Regions from separate parts of the Serratia sp. A07 genome, predicted to be linked through region 1. Evidence: predicted binding sites of a transcription regulator. Region 1 holds the regulator's gene; each other region holds the start of a gene.
The links. Region 1 encodes CRP, which controls carbon source genes, mostly activating them, when cyclic AMP is high. Its sites were predicted from a motif close to ATGTGANNNNNNTCACAT; they were not measured.

Region 1 (5,238 bases):
TGAGCTGCAGCTGGCCGATATCGAGCGGCTGGCGCCGCAGCATCTGGTGATTTCCCCTGGCCCCTGTACCCCGAACGAAGCGGGTATCTCGCTGGCCGCCATTCGTCATTTCGCCGGCAAGCTGCCGATCCTCGGCGTGTGCCTGGGGCACCAGGCGCTGGGGCAGGCGTTCGGCGCCGAGGTGGTGCGCGCCCGCGCGGTGATGCACGGCAAAACCTCGGCGATTCGTCACCTGGGCGTCGGCGTGTTTCGCGGCTTGAGCGATCCGCTGACCGTGACCCGCTATCACTCGCTGGTGCTGAAAGCCGATACGCTGCCGGACTGCTTTGAAGTGACCGCCTGGAGCGAGCGCGACGGCGTGCGCGACGAGATCATGGGCATCCGCCACCGCACTTTGGCGCTGGAAGGCGTGCAGTTCCATCCGGAAAGCGTGCTCAGCGAGCAGGGCCACCAGCTGCTGGATAATTTCCTCAAGCGTTAATTCCGGTGCGTTTTTTTCGCCCGTCAGGCGTTTTGCGTTTGCGCTTGATTGGTTTTTTATGCATATTTCGTGATTATGTTTTCAATCTGACATTACGATAGCGCTGAAAAACTTTCAGGGTGGAGCCGAAAATGACTGAAAAATCCGCAGTGAGCCGCAGTACCTTTGACCAGGTGATCCTGCCTGTTTATGCGCCTGCCCAGTTTGTGCCGGTGCGCGGCCAAGGCAGCCGGGTCTGGGATCAGCAGGGAAAAGAGTACATCGATTTTTCCGGCGGCATCGCGGTGACGGCGCTGGGGCACTGCCATCCGGCGCTGGTCGAGGCGCTCAAACGCCAGGGCGAAACCCTGTGGCATACCAGCAACGTCTTCACCAATGAGCCTGCGCTGCGCCTGGCAAGCAAACTGATCGACGCTACCTTCGCCGATCGGGTGTTCTTCGCCAACTCCGGCGCTGAGGCCAACGAGGCGGCGTTCAAACTGGCGCGTCATTACGCCATCACCCGCCACAGCCCGTACAAAACTAAAATCATCGCTTTCTATAACGCGTTTCACGGCCGCACGCTATTCACCGTGTCGGTGGGCGGGCAGGCTAAATACTCCGACGGGTTCGGGCCGAAGCCGGCCGACATCGTGCACGTGCCGTTCAACGATTTGGCGGCGGTGAAGGCGGTGATGGACGACCACACCTGCGCGGTGGTGATGGAGCCGATTCAGGGCGAGGGCGGTATTACGCCGGTCGACGCCGGCTTCCTCAAAGGCGTGCGCGAGCTGTGCGACCAACATCAGGCGCTGTTGGTGTTCGACGAAGTGCAAAGCGGCATGGGGCGCAGCGGCAAACTGTTCGCCTATATGCATTATGGCGTGACGCCGGACATTCTCACCACCGCCAAGGCGCTGGGCGGCGGTTTCCCGGTCAGCGCCATGCTGACCACCGAAGACATTGCGTCGGTGATGCAGGTGGGCACCCACGGCACCACCTACGGCGGCAACCCGCTGGCCTGCGCGGTGGCGGAGGCGGCGCTGGACGTGATCAATACGCCGGAGGTGCTGAGCGGCATTGAGCAGCGTCATGTGCTGTATGTGCAGGCTTTGCAGCATATCGGCGATAAATACGGTATTTTCACCGCGATTCGCGGCATGGGGCTACTGATTGGCGCCGAGCTGACGCCGCATTATCACGGCAGGGCGCGCGACTTCCTCACCGCCGCCGCCGCGCGTGGGTTGATGATCCTCAACGCCGGGCCGAACGTGATCCGCTTCGCGCCGTCGCTGGTGGTGGAGCTGCAGGATATCGAAGCCGGCATGGCGCTGTTCGAGCTGGCGGTGCAGGATGTGATCAACGCCTGAAGCCCGCGCGGCATATAACGGGGCGCGGCATGCCGCGCCCTTATTGATCGCGCAGTTTGCGCTTGAGCCAGATGCCGTGGTGCGGGCGCTGGCGCCAGGCCAGCGACGAAATGGTGTGCATCACGCTCAGGTGCGACAAAATGCGCCGCAGATGGCGCTCCATCTCGGTAACGGGCATGTCCGGATGCAGATCCGGCGGCTGCATGATGCCGCTGTTGCCGCTGCTCGGGCCGTCGTATTCCAACCGCTGCTGGCAGCTTTGCAGCGCGATTTCACAGGTCTGCAGATACTCTTCCGCCAGTTTCGGCGTCAGCATGTAGTGCTCGCGTGCCAGAATGGTCATGGCGTTCAGGTGTTCGACGATGAACTGGCTGTGAGTGACCCACAGCCGCATGTCCGCCAGATAGTTTGACGCGAACCCCGGCTCTTGCATCGCCTGATTGAGCGAGGTGAACAGCGCGTTGTGTGCCTGGTTGACCTGCATGCGGGTATAGGCCAACGCGGTGGCGTCCGGTTCCGGTTGCTTCAGCATCAGCCGCAGCGCGGCTTGATCGTTCTCCAGCGCCTGATGGGCATTCTTGCGCAGCAGCCCGCTTTGCCACTGCGGCCACAGCCAAATGGTGCCGCCGAACGCCAGCACGCAGCCGATCAGCGTATCGATCAGGCGCGGTACCAGAAAATGCGAGCCGTTCAGCGCCAGCAGCTGCAGGGTGTAAACCGCCGTGACCGTAAAGCCAATCACCGACAGCCCGTAGTTCTTGCGCGAAACCAGGTAGGCCAGCAGTGTGATCACCAGCATGATGCTCAGCGTTTCTCCCTCCGGCAACTGCAGCTGCAGCAGCCCGGCTGCCAGCAATAGCCCGGCAATCGTGCCCAGCGCACGGTGCTGAATACGCACCCGGGTGGCGTTATACCCGTTTTGGCTCACCAGCATGATGGTGAGCAGGATCCAGTAAGGCTTCGGCAGGTTGAATACCGTACCCAGGCTGCTGCCGACCGCCAGCGTTACGCCCAGCCGCGCGGCGTTGCGCAGGGCGGTGGATTTGAACGACAGATAGCTGACTAGCGCCGGCCAAAACGGCAGGCGGTGCTGGCCGGGCATCAGGTCGCGGCGGTACAGCGGATGCTGGGTGCGCAGCAGGCGGGCGATGCGGCTGAAGTGGTAATAACAAAACTGGCCGACCGGATTATCGGGATGCTGCGCCGCCATTTTTTCCAGCGCCGCCAGCTCGTGGGTCATGGAGAAGCGCTTCGAATGTTGATGATAGAGAATATCGTGCGCCACCACGCGCAGCCGGCCGGCGATCACCTGAGCATTGCGGCGAATGATCGCTTCGGCCTGGCTCTGCTCCACCAGTTTTTGCACCTCTTCCGGCAGATGCAGGCTGACGGTGATGTGCTCCTGCAGGTCCATCGCCACCTGAAAGGCGCGCTGCAGGCGCTTTTGCTCGAGATTGTTGGCGTGCGGCAGGAAATTAAGCTGTTGGTACAACAGGCTGATCAGGTCCATCACCTTTTGCTGGCGCACCAGCAGCGGCGGCAGCGCGGTCTGCGGATCGGTGTGCTGGGTCAGCAGCGAGTATTTGGCTTCGAAATAGTCCGCCAGTTCCAGGTAGAGCTGGCTCAGCGTCTCGCGCATCGGCTGCTCTTTCCACAGCTTGAACCAGAACCAGGTGAATAAGCCGTACCAGGCGGTGCCGATCGCGTACAGCAGCGGCGCCTGCCAGATAGGCACCGTGCCGGCCGTGCTGAGGGCGAAGATGGCGGCCACCAGCGCCGCCGGCAACAGCCGGGCGTGCAGCGGGCTGATTTCGCCGGTGACGCCGAGCAGCAGCGCCAGGCCCAGCATCAGCGCCGGCAGCGGCACGTGCCACAGCAGGGCCTGTTGCAGCAGCACGCTGCTGAAGGCGAACAGCGAACCGCCGACGATCAGTCGTTTAAAGAAGCGCTTATGCGGCGTATCCAGCCCGGCGATATTGCAGCAGGCGGGCACGAGGGAGAACATCAGGCCGAGCTGCAGCTGGCCTATCAGCAGGCCGAACAGCACCGGCAGGCACAACACCAGCGTTTGTCGCAGTGCGTAGTTGATTTCCGGGTGGTAGATCAGGCGGCGCCACATGGCAGAGAGCAGACAAAAAAACGGCGCAGACTGCGCCGTTTTTTCAGGGATTAACGGGTGCCGTAGACGACAATGGTTTTGCCGTGGGCGGAAATCAGGTTTTGATCTTCCAGCATTTTCAGAATACGGCCAACGGTTTCACGCGAGCAGCCGACGATCTGGCCGATCTCCTGACGGGTGATCTTGATCTGCATGCCGTCCGGGTGAGTCATGGCGTCAGGTTGCTTCGCCAGATTCAGCAGGGTTTGCGCGATGCGGCCGGTAACGTCCAGGAAGGCGAGGTTGCCCACTTTTTCGGAGGTGACCTGCAGGCGGCTCGCCATTTGGGCGGACAGACGCATCAGGATGTCCGGGTTCACCTGGATCAGCTGGCGGAATTTCTTGTAGGAAATTTCGGCCACTTCACAGGCGGTTTTCGCGCGAACCCAGGCGCTGCGCTCCTGGCCTTCTTCGAACAATCCGAGCTCGCCGATGAAATCCCCCTGGTTGAGGTAGGACAGGATCATCTCTTTACCTTCTTCATCCTTGATCAGCACCGCGACGGAGCCTTTCACGATGTAGTAAAGCGTTTCGGCCTTTTCACCTTGGTGAATCAGCGTACTCTTCGATGGATATTTGTGGATATGGCAATGAGACAGGAACCATTCGAGAGTAGGGTCTGTTTGCGGTTTGCCGAGAACCATTCGCTGTTATCCTCTGTTGTTATCGCTGCCTTGTGTCACAGGGGTCAGAGTTCCCTGTAAAACTCGCCTGTAGCCGCAGTCATGAGCGAGGGCTACCGGCAAGTTTTGAGGCGTGTCATAAAAATACGCTGTCGCTCTAGCATATTAACTTGCCGTAAGCGCTGCAAGCTACATTCTGTTAACATACCGGTAAAGGAGCCTTTCTCTGGGCGTTTCCCTGAAATTCAGTGTCCCGGAAAGATTTATTGCGGCTCTGTTTGTAGCACAGAGTAAGGCGGGTGTCTCGTGTTGTCTCGCTTCAGCATGATTAGCATCAGGTTACGTTGCCTGTTTCTATGCGAAAGCGTACTCTGATTTTAAGAAATCAACCGGAGTGACCAGAATGCAGGCAAGAGTTAAATGGGTGGAAGGGTTAACGTTTTTGGGGGAATCGGCCTCCGGCCACCAGGTCCTGATGGATGGCAACGCCGGTGATAAAGCGCCCAGCCCAATGGAGATGGTGCTGATGTCGGTGGGCGGCTGCAGCGCGATCGACGTGGTGTCCATCCTGCAAAAAGGGCGCAACGACGTGCGCGACTGTGAGGTGAAGCTGACCTCCGAGCGCCG
Region 2 (5,238 bases), on a different contig from region 1:
GGCGCCGGTTTGCCGTCACGGTTGTAGTTACCGCCACGACGCTCGCCGCCGTTGCCGCCTTCACGACGTTCGCCGAAGGAACGACGTGGGCCGCCTTCGCGACGTTCGCCGTTGAACGGACGACCGTTACCACGACGCTCGCCACCGTTGCCACCGTCACGACGCTCGCGACGTTCGAACGGCTGTGCATCGCCCAGCAGCTGCATGTTCATCGGCTTGTTCAGAATGCGGGTGCGAGTGAAGTGATTCAGGATCTCGCCCGGCATGCCTTTTGGCAGCTCGATGGTGGAGTGGGAAGCAAACAGCTTGATGTTACCGATGTAACGGCTGCTGATGTCGCCTTCGTTAGCGATAGCGCCAACGATGTGACGGACTTCTACGCCATCGTCACGGCCCACTTCGATGCGGTACAGCTGCATTTCGCCAACGTCACGACGTTCGCGACGCGGACGGTCGCCGTCACGGCTATCGCGGCTGTCGCGACGGTCACCGCGACGATCGTCACGGTCGTTGAACTCGCGGCGCTGACGCGGCTTGAAGACCGGATCCGGTGGCAGGATCAGCGGACGTTCGCCCTGTGCCATTTTCAGCAGCGCTGCGGCCAGGGTTTCCATATCCAGCTCTTCTTCCGGCTGCAGTTTGGTCAGCAGTGCGCGGTACAGATCCAGATCGCTGCTTTCCAGCTGCTGCTGAACTTTTGCGGCGAACTTGGCCAGACGACGCTCACCCAGCAGTTCTGCGTTCGGCAGTTCCACTTCCGGGATGGTCAGCTTCATGGTGCGTTCAATGTTGCGCAGCAGGCGGCGTTCGCGGTTTTCCACGAACAGCAGCGCGCGGCCGGCGCGGCCCGCACGACCGGTACGGCCGATACGGTGAACGTAAGACTCGGAGTCCATCGGGATGTCATAGTTGACAACCAGGCTGATGCGCTCAACGTCCAGGCCACGGGCCGCAACGTCGGTCGCGATCAGGATATCCAGACGACCGTCTTTCAGACGCTCCAGGGTCTGCTCACGCAGCGCCTGGTTCATGTCGCCGTTCAGCGCGGCGCTGCTGTAACCGCTGCGCTCCAGCGCTTCGGCCACTTCCAGGGTCGCGTTCTTGGTGCGCACGAAGATGATCGCCGCATCAAAGTCTTCAGCTTCCAGGAAACGCACCAGCGCTTCGTTTTTACGCATGCCGTAGACCGACCAGTAGCTCTGGCTGATGTCCGGACGGGTGGTCACGCTGGACTGGATGCGCACTTCCTGCGGCTCTTTCATGAAGCGGCGGGTGATGCGACGGATCGCTTCCGGCATGGTGGCGGAGAACAGCGCGGTCTGATGTTCAGCCGGGATCTCAGCCATGATGGTTTCTACGTCTTCGATAAAGCCCATGCGCAGCATTTCGTCGGCTTCATCCAGCACCAGACCGCTCAGGTTAGAGAGGTTCAGGGTGCCGCGCTTCAGGTGGTCCAACAGGCGGCCTGGGGTACCCACAACGATTTGCGGGCCCTGGCGCAGAGCGCGCAGCTGCACGTCGTAACGCTGGCCGCCGTACAGGGCTACCACGTTGACGCCGTTCATGTGTTTGGAGAAATCGGTCATCGCTTCAGCAACCTGAACCGCCAGTTCGCGGGTCGGTGCCAGCACCAGGATCTGAGGTGCTTTCAGGTCTGCCTGCAGGTTGTGCAGCAGCGGCAGCGAGAACGCTGCAGTTTTACCACTACCGGTCTGTGCCATGCCCAGCACGTCGCGGCCGTTCAACAGGTGAGGAATACACTCAGCCTGGATCGGAGATGGTTTTTCATAGCCCAGATCGTTCAGGGCGGAAATGATTGGAGCAGACAGCCCCAGATCAGCAAAAGAGGTTTCAAACTCAGTCGTCATGTACACGTGCCTCATTAATAATGGCAGCCAGTCTACATAACTCGTCGAGAAAATTTTCAGTCATTTTCATTGAAAAGTGTGAACCGGCTCAAATTAGATTATAAAACGAACAAAAAAGCCCTCGCCCGTGAAGGCGATAACTTTGGTTAAAAACCAATGTCCATCAGGCTGATAGGTGTTCGTCAGCTATTGCTGGTCCGATTCCGATAGGTCGTCTTGCTCTTGGCCCAAAAGCGCCAATTCCAACAATGCATAGCGGTGCTCAACGAAGTTGTGAACGTTGTTAGACACCGTCAGTTTGAACAGCGCCGAAGCGGTGTCCTTGTCCCCCAGACTCAGGTAGTGTTTACCCAAATAGAAGTCAGTTTCACTGAGATGCTCAGCGAGCGAAGTGTTATCCGTTGCATCTGCCTTGAGGCGTTCCATCAGCGTTTTTTCGCTGATCTTGCCCAGGTAGAATTCGACAATATTCCATCCCCATTGCCCTCTGTCCGCTTTGTCATAGCGCTGCTGAAGCGCTACCTCGGCCTTCTTGGGATCGATTTCTCGCTCCACCAGATACAGCCATAACGAACGGAAGGGATCGTTTGGGTCGTCTTGATAAAACGCCTGCAGATCATCCTGCGCCAACGGGAAGCGGCCGCCATAATACAGTGCGATGCCCCGGTATAAACGCGCGTAATTGTAAGTTGGATCAAGCTCTAGTACAGAATCAAACGCTTCATAGGCAGCATCAAAATTGCCTGCCTGCGTTAAGTAAATGCCCAGGTAGTTGAAAACTTCCGGCATGTCGGGACGTATCGCCAGCGCCTGCGAGAAATCATTGCGCGCTAATGCACGTAACCCGAGGCTATCATACAGCACACCGCGCTCATATAAAAGCTGTGCGCGTTCGTCGTCCGTCAGTGCCCGGCTGGCAAGAATTTGTTCCATGCGCGCCAGGATCACTTCCTGCTGCAACGTTGGCTGCAACGGGATTGCCAAAACTTCGTCTTTACGCCAATCATGGTTGCTGCATCCTGCCAGCATGAGTGCTGTCGCAACGTAACACCAGCGCAAGAAAGGCTTCATTTCCCACTCCCGAAGACAAACATTGGATGAACGTCCTGTCCTCCGTTTGCTAATACGCGGGCATCCTACCCGCGCGATACGAACAGCTCCCAACCCCATGGCGGGGAGCTGTAAAACTATCTATACAGTTATTCTGCTTCAGGCGCAGGTGAACCCGCTTCCGGCGCCATCGCTTCTTTGATGCTCAGACGCACGCGGCCCTGACGGTCAACTTCCAGTACCTTAACCGGCACTTCCTGACCCATCTGCAGATAGTCGGTCACTTTCTCGACGCGCTTGTCGGCGATCTGAGAAATGTGTACCAGACCTTCTTTACCACCGCCAATGGCGACGAACGCGCCGAAATCAACGATACGGGTCACTTTACCCTGATAGATACGGCCCACTTCGATCTCTGCCGTGATCTCTTCGATACGACGGATAGCGAATTTCGCTTTCTCACCGTCGGTCGCAGCGATTTTAACTGTACCATCATCTTCGATTTCGATGGTAGTGCCAGTCTCTTCGGTCAGTGCGCGGATAACGGAACCGCCCTTACCGATCACGTCTTTGATTTTATCCGGGTTGATGCGGATAGTATGAATACGCGGTGCGAATTCGGAGATATCGCCGCGCGGGGTGCTGATAGCCTGTTCCATCACGCCCAGGATGTGCAGACGCGCGCCCTTGGCCTGGTTCAGAGCCACCTGCATGATTTCGCGGGTGATGCCTTCGATTTTGATATCCATCTGCAGCGCGGTGATACCGTCGCGGCTACCGGCCACTTTGAAGTCCATGTCGCCCAGGTGATCTTCGTCACCCAGAATGTCGGACAGAACCACAAAGTTATCGGCTTCTTTCACCAGGCCCATCGCGATACCCGCAACGGCAGCCTTGATTGGCACACCGGCGTCCATCAGCGCCAGAGACGCGCCGCACACGGAAGCCATGGAAGAAGAACCGTTGGATTCGGTGATTTCAGACACCACGCGAACGGTGTACGGGAAATCTTCCGGTTTAGGCATCATAGCCAATACGCCGCGTTTCGCCAGGCGACCGTGACCGATTTCACGACGCTTAGGTGAACCGACCATGCCGGTTTCGCCCACGGAGTACGGAGGGAAGTTGTAGTGGAACAGGAAGCTGTCGGTCTTTTCGCCCATCAGCTCGTCCAGGTTCTGTGCGTCGCGCGCGGTGCCCAGGGTCGCGGTAACCAGCGCCTGAGTTTCGCCACGGGTGAACAGCGCGGAACCGTGGGTGCGCGGCAGTACGCCGGTGCGCACGTCCAGGCCACGGATCATGTCTTTTTCACGGCCGTCGATACGCGGCTCGCCACGCAGTACGCGGCTGCGCACCACGTTTTTCTCGACGTTGCCCAGGATGTCTTGAATTTCAGAGGCATCCAGAGTCTCGTCCTGCGCCAGCAGGGTTTCAACGACGCTGTCTTTGATCGCGTCAACCTGAGCGTAGCGCTCTTGTTTTTCGGTGATGTGGTAAGCGTCGCCCAGGCGAGCTTCGGCCAGTTCAGCCACGCGCGCGTGCAGCGCTTCGTTGACCGCAGGCGCCTGCCAATCCCACTTCGGCTTGCCGGCTTCGGCAACCAACGCGTTGATGTTTTCGATAACCACTTGCTGCTGGTCGTGGCCGAACACCACGGCGCCCAGCATCTGGTCTTCGCTCAGCACGTCCGCTTCGGATTCAACCATCAGCACCGCACCCGCAGTACCGGCAACCACCAGATCCAGACGGCTTTCTTTCAGTTCGTCAGTCGTTGGGTTCAGTACGTACTGGTCGTTGATGTAACCCACGCGCGCTGCGCCGATTGGGCCGTTGAACGGAATACCGGACAGGCTCAGGGCCGCGGAAGCACCGATCATCGCAACGATGTCCGGGTTCACCTGCGGGTTAACGGAAACCACGGTCGCGATCACCTGAACTTCGTTCAGGAAGCTGTCCGGGAACAGTGGGCGGATCGGACGGTCAATCAGACGGGAAGTCAGCGTCTCGCCTTCGCTCGGACGGCCTTCGCGACGGAAGAAGCTGCCCGGGATACGGCCGGCGGCGTAAGTACGCTCTTGGTAGTTAACGGTCAGCGGGAAGAAGCTCTGGCCCGGCTTGGCTTTTTTCTGGCCAACGACGGTAACGAAGACGGCGGTGTCATCCATGCTCACCATAACGGCGGCGGTGGCCTGACGAGCCATCATACCGGTTTCGATGGTGACGGTATGCTGGCCATACTGGAATTTGCGAATGATCGGTGTCAGCAAAATTATATCCTTGATTAGCGGCGCGCAATCGCATTGACGACTCGACACGCCTG
Region 3 (5,238 bases), on a different contig from region 1:
CATTTACGTCGCCTACACCGGCGGCACCATCGGCATGCAGCGTTCCGATCACGGCTATATCCCGGTTTCCGGCCACCTGCAGCGCCAGCTGGCGCTGATGCCCGAATTCCATCGCCCGGAAATGCCGGATTTCACCATTCATGAATATGCGCCATTGATCGACTCTTCGGACATGACGCCGGAAGATTGGCAGCACATCGCCGACGACATCAAACAGAACTACGATCGCTACGACGGCTTCGTGATCCTGCACGGTACCGACACCATGGCGTTCACCGCATCGGCGCTCTCCTTCATGCTGGAACACCTGGCTAAACCGGTGATCGTCACCGGTTCGCAGATTCCGCTGGCGGAGCTGCGCTCCGATGGCCAGACCAACCTGCTCAACGCGCTGTATCTGGCGGCTAACCATCCGGTGAACGAAGTCAGCCTGTTCTTCAACAATAAGCTGTTCCGCGGCAACCGCACCACCAAAGCGCACGCCGACGGCTTTGACGCCTTCGCCTCCCCGAATCTGCCGCCGCTGCTGGAAGCCGGCATTCACATTCGTCGCCAGCACGGCATCGACAGCCCGGCTTGCAACGGCGCGCTGCGGGTGCACGACATCACGCCGCAGCCGATCGGCGTGGTCACCATCTATCCGGGCATTTCCGGCGCGGTGGTGCGCAACTTCCTGTTGCAACCGGTCAAGGCGCTGATCCTGCGCTCCTACGGCGTCGGTAACGCGCCGCAAAAGGCCGAGCTGATCGACGAGTTGCGTGCGGCCTCCGAACGCGGCATCGTGGTGGTCAACCTGACGCAGTGCATCTCCGGGCGCGTCAATATGGAAGGCTACGCCACCGGTAACGCGCTGGCGCACGCCGGGGTGATCAGCGGTTTCGACATGACGGTGGAAGCCGCCTTGACCAAGCTGCACTACCTGCTGAGCCAGCCGCTGACGCCGGAACAAATCCGCGCCCTGATGCAGCAAGACCTGCGCGGCGAACTGAGCATCAACGGTTAACCTACTGATCTTTGGAGCGGCGATGAAAACGGCCCTGTTGTTGATCGATCTGCAAAACGATTTCTGCCCCGGCGGCGCGCTGGCGGTCACGGCGGGCGATACCGTCATCCCGGTTGCCAATCAGGCGATCGCCGCCTGTTTGGCGCGTGGCGAGCCGGTCGTGGCCAGCCAGGACTGGCACCCCGCCAATCACCGCAGCTTTGCGGTGAATTCCCATGCACCGGTCGGCACCCTTGGCGAGCTGGAGAGCCTGCCGCAGGTGTGGTGGCCGGTGCACTGCGTGCAAGGGAGCCACGGTGCCGATTTTCACCCCCTGCTGCAACGGCAACACATCAATGCCGTCTTTCGCAAAGGGCAGGATACGGATATCGACAGCTACAGCGCCTTCTTCGATAACGGCCACCGTGCGCAGACCGAACTGCACGGCTGGTTGCAATCGCAGGGCGTCCAGCGGCTGGCAATCATGGGCCTGGCGACCGACTACTGCGTCAAGTTCAGCGTGCTGGATGCGCTGGCTGCCGGCTATCCAACGCAGGTGATCGTCGACGGCTGCCGCGGCGTGAATCTGCAGCCGGACGACAGCGAGCGGGCGCTGCAGGACATGGCGCGCGCCGGTGCACAACTGGTTACCCTGTCACAATTCCTCGCCAACTAAATCCTCCGGGGCGCCACCGGCGCCCTCTCTGCGCGGCGGCGAAAATATCGACGCCGCTCACAATACCGCCCTTCTTCTTCCCCAACGGCTTGTGACCGGCAGGCGCTTTTGCTGTTATGGCTGCGACGCTTTTGGCGTCAATCGGTTATACGCATCCGGGGCCCGCTGAGCCCGGCTTTATTGTGACCGCCTCTGGCGGTACGGTCGGCCTTGCCGACCCAAGGAGAAAGACATGAAAATAACCCGAAAACTGCTGCCTTTACTGGCGGCGGTGCAGTTGGCTATGGCCGGCGCAGGCACGGCTCAGGCCGCTTATCTCTCCGTCGGCTACTTCAACGGCGGCGGCGACGTCACCGCCGGCCCCGGTGGCGACATCGACAAGCTGGACGTCACGCAAATCACCCACCTCAACTATTCGTTCGGCCTGATCTACAACGGCGAGAAAGACGAAGCCAATGCGGCGCTGAAAGACCCCGCTCGCCGCCACCAGATCTACCTGTCGCCGAAGGTAACGGCCGATCTGCAACGGCTGCCGGTGCTGCGCAAACAGAACCCCGAGCTGAAAGTGCTGCTGTCGGTCGGCGGCTGGGGCTCACGGGGCTTCTCCGCCGCTGCGGCGACTGCGGAAAACCGGGCGATATTCATCCGCTCCGCGCTGCAGGTGATCGCACAGTATCAGCTGGATGGTATCGATCTGGACTGGGAATATACGGTGAACGGCGCCTGGGGGCTGGTGGAAAGCCAACCGGCAGACCGCGACAACTTCACCCTGCTGCTGAAAGAGCTTCACCAGGCGCTGGGTAAAGGCAAGCTGTTAACCATCGCCGTCGGGGCCAACGTCAAAAGCCCGCAGGAATGGGTCGATGTGAAAAGCATTGCCCCTTACCTCGACTACATCAATCTGATGACCTACGACATGGCTTACGGCACGCAGTATTTCAATGCCAACCTGTACGATTCAAAGCGTTGGCCAACCGTGGCGGCCGCCGACCGTTACAGCGCCGATTTCGTGGTAAAGAATTATCTGGCTGCCGGACTGAAACCGGCACAGATGAACCTGGGCATCGGTTTCTACGGCCGGGTACCGAAGCGGGCGACCGAGGCGGGCATCGACTGGGACCAGCCGGACGCCGCCAAACATCCGGTGACGCAGCCATACTTCAGCACGCGCGAAACCGCCCTGTTCAACGCGCTGGGGCTGGATCTCAGCAAAGACACCTACTTTAAATACCACGATATCGTCAGCAAATTGCTCAACGATCCGCAGCATCGTTTTCGCGAGCACTGGGATGACGACGCCAAGGTACCTTACCTGACGCTGCAATCCGCCGCAGGCAAACCGCTGTTCGCCATCTCCTACGAGAACCCGCGTTCGGTGGCCATCAAGGCCGAGTACATCAAAAGCCAGGGATTGGGAGGGGCGATGTTCTGGGAGTACGGCGCGGACGATAACAACCGGCTGGCGCAGCAGCTGGCGGAATCGCTGGGTATCAAGGGCGAAAAACAGTGAACCGACGGGGCGATGGCGTCATCGCCCCGCTTTAGGGCAACCTTACTGCGGTTTGAGTTTGGCCAGCGGCTCGGCAACGAACTGCTGTTTCAGCTCTTGCTTGCTCTTCATCACGATCTGCCCGTCGGTGCCGATGCTCATGTGCTGCGGATCGACGTTGTTCATCGACTGCCACAGCATCACCGCCTGCAGGCTGTTTTCTTTTTGCTCCGGCGTCAGCGCCACGCCATCCGGCCATTTGCCCAGCTCAACCGCCTGTACCAGGCGCTGGTATATCTCGGGCGTCATCGCCGCAATCAGATCTTTCACGTCCATCAGAGCCCTTCTCGCTTACGGATGAATAATTAGCTGAATCGATTTTGTTGGTTAAATTACCACTTAGCCGGCCGTTTGGTCGCCATTTTCGCCATCGGTGAAACTCAGCGAGGCGGAGTTGACGCAATAGCGGTCGCCGGTCGGCTGCGGGCCATCGGGGAAAACGTGCCCCAGGTGCGCGTCGCAATGACCGCAGCGGATTTCAACACGGTGCATATTATGTGAATTATCATCAAGATAACGGATTGCATCGGCGGAAACCGGCTCATAAAAGCTCGGCCAGCCGCAACCGGAATCGTATTTGGTTTCGGAATAGAACAGCGGCTGGTTACAGCACAGGCAATGGTACACGCCCTCGCGCTTGTTGTGCAGCAATTTGCCGCTGAACGGCGCTTCGGTGCCGCGCTGTTGCGTCACATAACGTTGGATTTCATTCAGTTCCGTGACCGGATGACCGGGGGTTGTCTCTTTAGCCATTTGTGCTTATCTCTGAATGTGGATAATGTCAACGAAAACAATGATTAATAATAACAAAAAATTAACACCGCTGCAGGGGTTTTTGGCCTAAACTGTAGCCCATAAAGGCCACGTCACGATGATATGTGATAGCGATCACACTTCTTGCGTATGCTGACTTTATACTTGGCGGCTTGTCCCCATATAACGGATGAGGCCGAGCGCAAATGGACTGTGCAATAAGCGTGCAAAACCACCCTTCCGGTTTGACTTGCCGCAAGAATTGACACGATTCCGCTTGACGCTGGGTAAGGTTTTTGTAATTTTACAACCAACCTTTTATTCACTAACAAATAGCTGGTGGAATATATGACTATCAAAGTAGGTATCAACGGTTTTGGCCGTATCGGTCGCATTGTTTTCCGTGCTGCTCAAGAGCGTTCTGACATCGAGATCGTTGCAATCAACGACCTGTTGGACGCAGAGTACATGGCTTACATGCTGAAGTATGACTCTACTCACGGCCGTTTCAACGGTACGGTAGAAGTTAAAGACGGCCACCTGGTTGTTAACGGCAAAACCATCCGTGTTACCGCAGAGAAAGACCCGGCTAACCTGAAGTGGAACGAAGTGGGTGTTGACGTGGTTGCTGAAGCGACCGGTATCTTCCTGACCGACGAAACCGCACGTAAACACATCACCGCTGGCGCTAAAAAAGTCGTTCTGACTGGCCCATCCAAAGATGCGACCCCAATGTTCGTGCGTGGCGCCAACTTTGACAAATATGCCGGCCAGGACATCGTGTCCAACGCCTCTTGCACCACCAACTGCCTGGCGCCACTGGCTAAAGTCATCAACGACAACTTCGGTATCGTTGAAGGCCTGATGACCACCGTTCACGCGACCACCGCCACTCAGAAAACCGTTGATGGCCCGTCCCACAAAGACTGGCGCGGCGGCCGCGGCGCATCCCAGAACATCATCCCTTCTTCTACCGGCGCAGCGAAAGCGGTTGGCGTTGTTCTGCCAGAACTGAAAGGCAAACTGACCGGTATGGCGTTCCGCGTACCGACGCCTAACGTATCCGTTGTTGACCTGACCGTGCGTCTGGAAAAAGCGGCTACCTACGAAGAAATCAAGAAAGCCATCAAAGATGCCGCTGAAGGTTCTATGAAAGGCGTTCTGGGCTACGTTGAAGACGACGTGGTTTCCACCGATTTCAACGGCGAAGTGCTGACTTCCGTGTTCGATGCCAAAGCCGGTATCGCACTGAACGACAACTTCGTGAAACTGGTTTCC
Region 4 (5,238 bases), on a different contig from region 1:
GACCGTCATGCCCAGCGTCAGGGTGCCGGTGAGTTCGATATCCACCGGCGCTTTGCGCACCGTCATCACGCTCGGATCGATCACGTAAGCCACCGCGCAAGGATCGTGTACCGGCGGGGCGCTGAAGCCCTGCGCCTGCCGGTACATGTGGCCAAAGAAGGCCAGCAGTTCGCCGACGAAGGCGGCCGGCCGGGTGCCGAGGGCGGCGATGCGCTCGCAGACTGCCGGCGTGGCCAACGCCTGGTGGGTGAGATCCAGCCCGACCATGGTCAGCGGCCATTTTTCGTTAAACACGATGTGCGCCGCCTCGGGATCGATTTTGATATTGAACTCCGCCACCGCGCTCCAGTTGCCCACGTGGTAGCCACCGCCCATCAGCACCACTTCCTTGACCCGCTCGGCAATGCGCGGCTCTTTGCGCACTGCCATGGCGATATTGGTCAGGCCGCCGGTCGGCACCAGCGTCACGCTGCCGGGCGGGTGGGCCATCACGGTATCGATGATCAGATCCACCGCGTGGCGCGAGTCCAGCTGCAGGTGGGGTTCCGGCAGCACCGGGCCATCGAGGCCGGAATCGCCGTGAATGTCGGGTGCCACTTCGATATTGCGCACCAGCGGGCGTGGGCAGCCGGCGGCGAAGGGCACGCCGGTGATATTGGCGATGCGCGCCACCGCCAGTGCGTTGCGCGTCACTTTGTCCAGCGTCTGATTGCCCACCACGGTGGTGACCGCCAACAGGTCGATCTGCGGATTGCCCCAGGCCAGCAGCAGGGCGATGGCGTCGTCATGCCCCGGGTCACAGTCCAGTATGATTTTTTTCATGGTTATTCCTGATGCAGGGAGAGGTTCCCGCAGCATAACGCAGCGCGGCGGCGTGGGATAATACCGATGGTGCTTTTGTTAACGGCATCAAAGCCTTGCCACTTTTTCGATGTAATGAAACGTAAATCCTCATCGCCGGGCTTTACCCTGGAGTTTACTCCAGGGTTTACAGTGAGCTTCAGCGTCAATGTACAGAGGAGAGGCGGGATGAGCTTACTGAAAAGGTTATTGGGGCAAGGCGGTATTAACGGCGGTCATCAGCGCGCGGGTCACCGCGGCGGGCATCATGGCAACCGCTATAACCAGCATGGCGAGCCGGGGCCGCAGTGTCCGGAATGCCAGGCGGTGAATAAACCGGGCGCACGTTATTGCCATCGCTGCGGTCAGCCATTTGCCACAGTGAGCGCCACCTGCGGCCAGTGCGCCGCGCCGTTGCCGCCGGGCAGCCGCTTTTGCCCGCAGTGCGGCGGCGGTGTGCCGTGAACCGGGGCGGTTGGACAGCCGCGCTGCTGCTGGGCGCCATGGCGCTATGGACGCTGTTGGCCTGGGGCGTGGCCGGCGTGCTGACCTGGCTCCCGGCGTTGGCGGAAGCGGCCGGCGGCGCATCGCTGCCGGTGAGCGGTGCGCTGAGTCTGGTGCCGCAGACGGTGCTGGATGCCTGGCTGCCGTGGCTGAAACAGCTGGGCAGCGGGCTGGCGAGCTATTTTCCTCTGCTGCTGAACTGGGCCGGCTACGCCGTCTGGCTGCTATGGGGCCTCGGCATGCTGGCGCTGATGCTGCTGGGCGCGCTGGCGCACCGCTATTTGAGCGCCGCTCAGCGATAGCCCTGATAGACCGCCGCCACGCGTTCGAAATAGTCGGTTAGGTAGTTGATACACACCTGCACCTTCAGCGGCAGTTTGTCCTTCTCGGTATAGAGCGCGTAGATCGGTCGCGGATCCGAATGGTAGCTTTTGAACAGGATCTCGATCTCGCCGCGCTTGATCTCTTCGATCACCCACATCAGCGGGGCGTAGGCGATGCCGGCGCCGTTTTTCAGCCAACGGATCATGGTGGAGGAGTCGTTGGTGACGAAGCGCCCCTGCGGTGAAATGCGCGTGGTGATGCCCTCCGGCGACATCAGTTCAAATTCGCTGTCGGGGCGCACGCTGTACTCCAGCCAGGAAAAGTTGACCATGTCGCTCGGCTTCTGCGGTGTGCCGTGCTGGCTGAGGTAGCTTTTGGCCGCGCACACCACCATCGGCATCTGCCCCAGGCGGCGGGAGAACAGGCTGGAGTCCTGCAGCGCGCCGGTGCGGATCACCAGATCCAATCCATCGGTGATCAGATCCGGTGCCGGAATGCCGGTCACCAGGTTGACCGTCAGGCCCGGGTACTCTTTCATCATCTCGGCGGTCATGTTCGCCAGCACGTTTTGCGCCATGGTGGATGAGCTGCCGATGCGCAGCGTGCCGGCAGGCGTATTGTTAAACGCGTATAGCTGCTCATGCACTTCGCTGACTTCCTGCAGCATGCGTCGGCAGCCCTGATAGTAGATTTTGCCGGCCTCGGTCAGGCCGATGCTGCGCGTGCTGCGGTTCAACAGCTTGACCTGCAGCTCATTTTCCAGTTTCGAGACGGTTTGACTGATCGATGAAACGCTCATGTCGAGTTGGCGCGCGGCCGCGGTAAACGACCCGAACTCAACCACTTTGGCGAATACCGACATCCGTTTTAATCTTTCCATTATTCACTCTGGCTTAAAAGTGATTTAGATCACAGATTGTTGATGCCTTGATAGTAAGCAGGCTAATATAACGTGGTCGGGTGAATAGACCTTACCAACGTGCGAGAGCGAGCGGCGACGCAATCCTGCCGCTCCTCCGGCACCCTCGCAATCCCTGTCGTGGATGTCTGCCCCAAAGTTTAACCTTTTTTCGGGTTCGTGACCTGGACAAGCTGTCCGGTCAAGATTTGTGGCGCGCGCACGCTAAAATGTAAAGAGAATGTGAATGGCGAGATGTGTCTTTCCCCGGCGTAGTGAACAATAAGGAAAAAGTGATGAGTTTGCTTCCGGTTATGGTCATCTTCGGACTGTCGTTTCCGCCGGTGTTTTTCGAGCTGCTGGTGTCGCTGGCGCTGTTTTTTCTCTTGCGCCGCCTGCTGCAGCCGACGGGGATTTACGATTTTGTCTGGCATCCGGCGCTGTTTAACACCGCGCTGTATTGCTGCTTGTTTTATCTGATTTCATGTCTTTTTGTTTGAGGTCGCTGTGAAAAATTTTTCGATAAAAATAACCCGAATCGCGATCACTTTGATTCTTGTGCTGCTGGGTATCGTTGCGGTGTTCAAGGCCTGGGTGTTCTACACCGAGTCGCCGTGGACACGTGACGCCAAGTTCACCGCCGACGTGGTGGCGATCGCGCCGGACGTCAGCGGCCTGCTGACCGAAGTGCCGGTGGTGGACAACCAGCTGGTGAAGAAAGGCCAGGTGCTGTTCGTGGTCGATCGGCCGCGCTATGAGCAGGCGCTGGCGGAGGCCGGTGCCGACGTCGCCTACTATCAAACGCTGGCGGCGGAAAAACGGCGCGAAGCCGGCCGCCGCGTGAAGCTGGGCGTGCAGGCGATGTCGCAGGAAGAAATCGACCAGTCGAACAACTCGCTGCAGACCGTGCAACACCAGCTGGCGAAGGCCGTGGCGGCGCGCGAGCTGGCGCAGCTGGATCTGGAGCGTACCACGGTGCGCGCCCCGGCCGATGGCTGGATCACCAACCTCAACGTCCACGCCGGCGAATACATCACCCGCGGCTCGGTGGCGGTGGCGCTGGTGAAGAAAGACTCCTTCTACATCCTGGCGTACCTGGAAGAAACCAAGCTGACCGGCCTGAATAAGGGCGACCGCGCGGAGATCACCCCGCTCGGCAGCAACCGCATCATGCACGGCACCGTTGACAGCGTGGCGGCGGCGGTGAACAACAGCAGCAGCACGGTCAACAGCAAAGGGCTGGCCTCGATCGACAGCAACCTGGAGTGGGTGCGCCTGGCGCAGCGCGTGCCGGTGAAGATCCTGCTGGACGCCAAGGACCAACAGCATCCGTACCCGGCAGGCACTACCGCCACCGTGGTGATCGTCGGCAAGAACGATCGCAATGCCGACAGCGGCTCGCCCTTTGTGCGCCTGATGCACCGGCTGCGTGAGTTCGGCTAATGAACAGCCCAACCTTTATCCGGCTGAGGTTTGCCTTCAAACTCAGCTTCGCGATTGTGTTTGCGCTGTTCGTCGGTTTCCATCTCAACCTGGAAACCCCGCGCTGGTCGGCGATGACCGCCGCCATCGTCGCCGCCGGCCCGGCCTTTGCCGCCGGCGGTGAACCCTTCTCCGGCGCCATCCGCCACCGCGGCTGGCTGCGCATCATCGGCACCTTTATCGGCTGCTTTGTCGGCCTGATCATTATCATCACCACCGCCCGTGCGCCAGTGGTGATGCTGCTGCTGTGCTGCATCTGGGCCGGCTTCTGCACCTGGCTCTCTTCGCTGATCAAGGTCGAGAACTCCTACGCCTGGGGCCTGGCCGGCTATACCGCGCTGATCATCATCGTGACGGTCGCCACCAGCGAGGCCCATCTGCTGGAAGCGCCGCAGTTCGCCATCGAGCGTTGCAGCGAGATCGTGCTGGGCATCGTCAGCGCCGTATTGGCGGATCTGCTGTTCTCGCCGCGTTCGATCAAGCAGGACATCGATCGGGCGGTGGATCAGCTGTTGGTGGATCAATATCGCCTGATGCAGATGTGCATCAGCAACGCCGACAAAGAAGACATTGACCGTGCCTGGAGCAATCTGGTCAAGAGCACCACGGCGCTGGATGGCATGCGCAACAACCTGATGATGGAGTCCTCGCGCTGGCAGAAGGTCAACCGTCGGGTGAAGGCGCTGCATACCCTGTCGCTGACGCTGATCACCCAGGCTTGCGAAACCTATCTGATCCTGCTGAATCACCCGGACGCGCTGCAAGCGAGCCTGCGGGAGCAACTGATGGTGCCGGCGGAAACCCCGCAGGAGATCCACAAGCGCATGAAGCTGTTGCGCCAGGTGCTGACCACGCATCGCTCCGATGAAACGCTGCCGACCCTCACCGGCTGGGTCGGCGCGGCGACGCGCTACCTGCTGCTGTCGAAGGGCGTACGCACCAACGGCAGTATCAGCGCGGTGGAAGAGGGCGTGTTAAGCAATGAAACCGTGGTCAAGCCGACCTCGGCGGAAGGGCATCACGCGATGATCAACGGCCTGCGCACCTTTGTGGCCACGGCGTTCGGCAGCCTGCTGTGGCTGTGGACCGGTTGGACGTCCGGCAGCGGTTTTATGGTGATCATCGCGGTAATCACCTCGCTGGCGATGCGCACCCCGGCGCCGCGCATGGTGGCGATGGATTTCGTGCTG

Region 2: a site for CRP is predicted at 1,945-1,962, ahead of yrbN (protein YrbN). Genes of this name have one in related genera too.
Region 3: a site for CRP is predicted at 4,084-4,101, ahead of msrB (peptide-methionine (R)-S-oxide reductase MsrB). Genes of this name have one in related genera too.
Region 4: a site for CRP is predicted at 2,566-2,583, ahead of aaeR (HTH-type transcriptional activator AaeR). Genes of this name have one in related genera too.

The regions. Positions count from the first base shown of each region.
Region 1 covers NZ_JBZXDO010000007.1:23,846-29,083, reverse strand. The annotation lists gene AC4PR2_RS09735 (aminodeoxychorismate synthase component II) at 1-481, shown strand, start outside; gene argD (bifunctional acetylornithine/succinyldiaminopimelate transaminase) at 613-1,830, shown strand; gene AC4PR2_RS09725 (YccS/YhfK family putative transporter) at 1,871-3,949, opposite strand; gene crp (cAMP-activated global transcriptional regulator CRP) at 4,000-4,632, opposite strand; gene AC4PR2_RS09715 (OsmC family protein) at 5,015-5,238, shown strand, end outside.
Region 2 covers NZ_JBZXDO010000010.1:76,826-82,063, reverse strand. The annotation lists gene AC4PR2_RS12930 (DEAD/DEAH family ATP-dependent RNA helicase) at 1-1,868, opposite strand, end outside; gene yrbN (protein YrbN) at 1,858-1,932, opposite strand; gene nlpI (lipoprotein NlpI) at 2,055-2,939, opposite strand; gene pnp (polyribonucleotide nucleotidyltransferase) at 3,068-5,185, opposite strand.
Region 3 covers NZ_JBZXDO010000032.1:190-5,427, reverse strand. The annotation lists gene ansA (asparaginase) at 1-1,003, shown strand, start outside; gene pncA (bifunctional nicotinamidase/pyrazinamidase) at 1,026-1,658, shown strand; gene chiD (chitinase ChiD) at 1,891-3,168, shown strand; gene AC4PR2_RS22645 (YeaC family protein) at 3,211-3,483, opposite strand; gene msrB (peptide-methionine (R)-S-oxide reductase MsrB) at 3,547-3,960, opposite strand; gene gapA (glyceraldehyde-3-phosphate dehydrogenase) at 4,309-5,238, shown strand, end outside.
Region 4 covers NZ_JBZXDO010000005.1:33,563-38,800, forward strand. The annotation lists gene uriH (uridine-preferring nucleoside hydrolase UriH) at 1-822, opposite strand, end outside; gene AC4PR2_RS07155 (zinc ribbon domain-containing protein) at 1,030-1,305, shown strand; gene AC4PR2_RS07160 (hypothetical protein) at 1,302-1,646, shown strand; gene aaeR (HTH-type transcriptional activator AaeR) at 1,637-2,548, opposite strand; gene aaeX (p-hydroxybenzoic acid efflux pump operon protein AaeX) at 2,863-3,066, shown strand; gene aaeA (p-hydroxybenzoic acid efflux pump subunit AaeA) at 3,074-4,009, shown strand; gene aaeB (p-hydroxybenzoic acid efflux pump subunit AaeB) at 4,009-5,238, shown strand, end outside.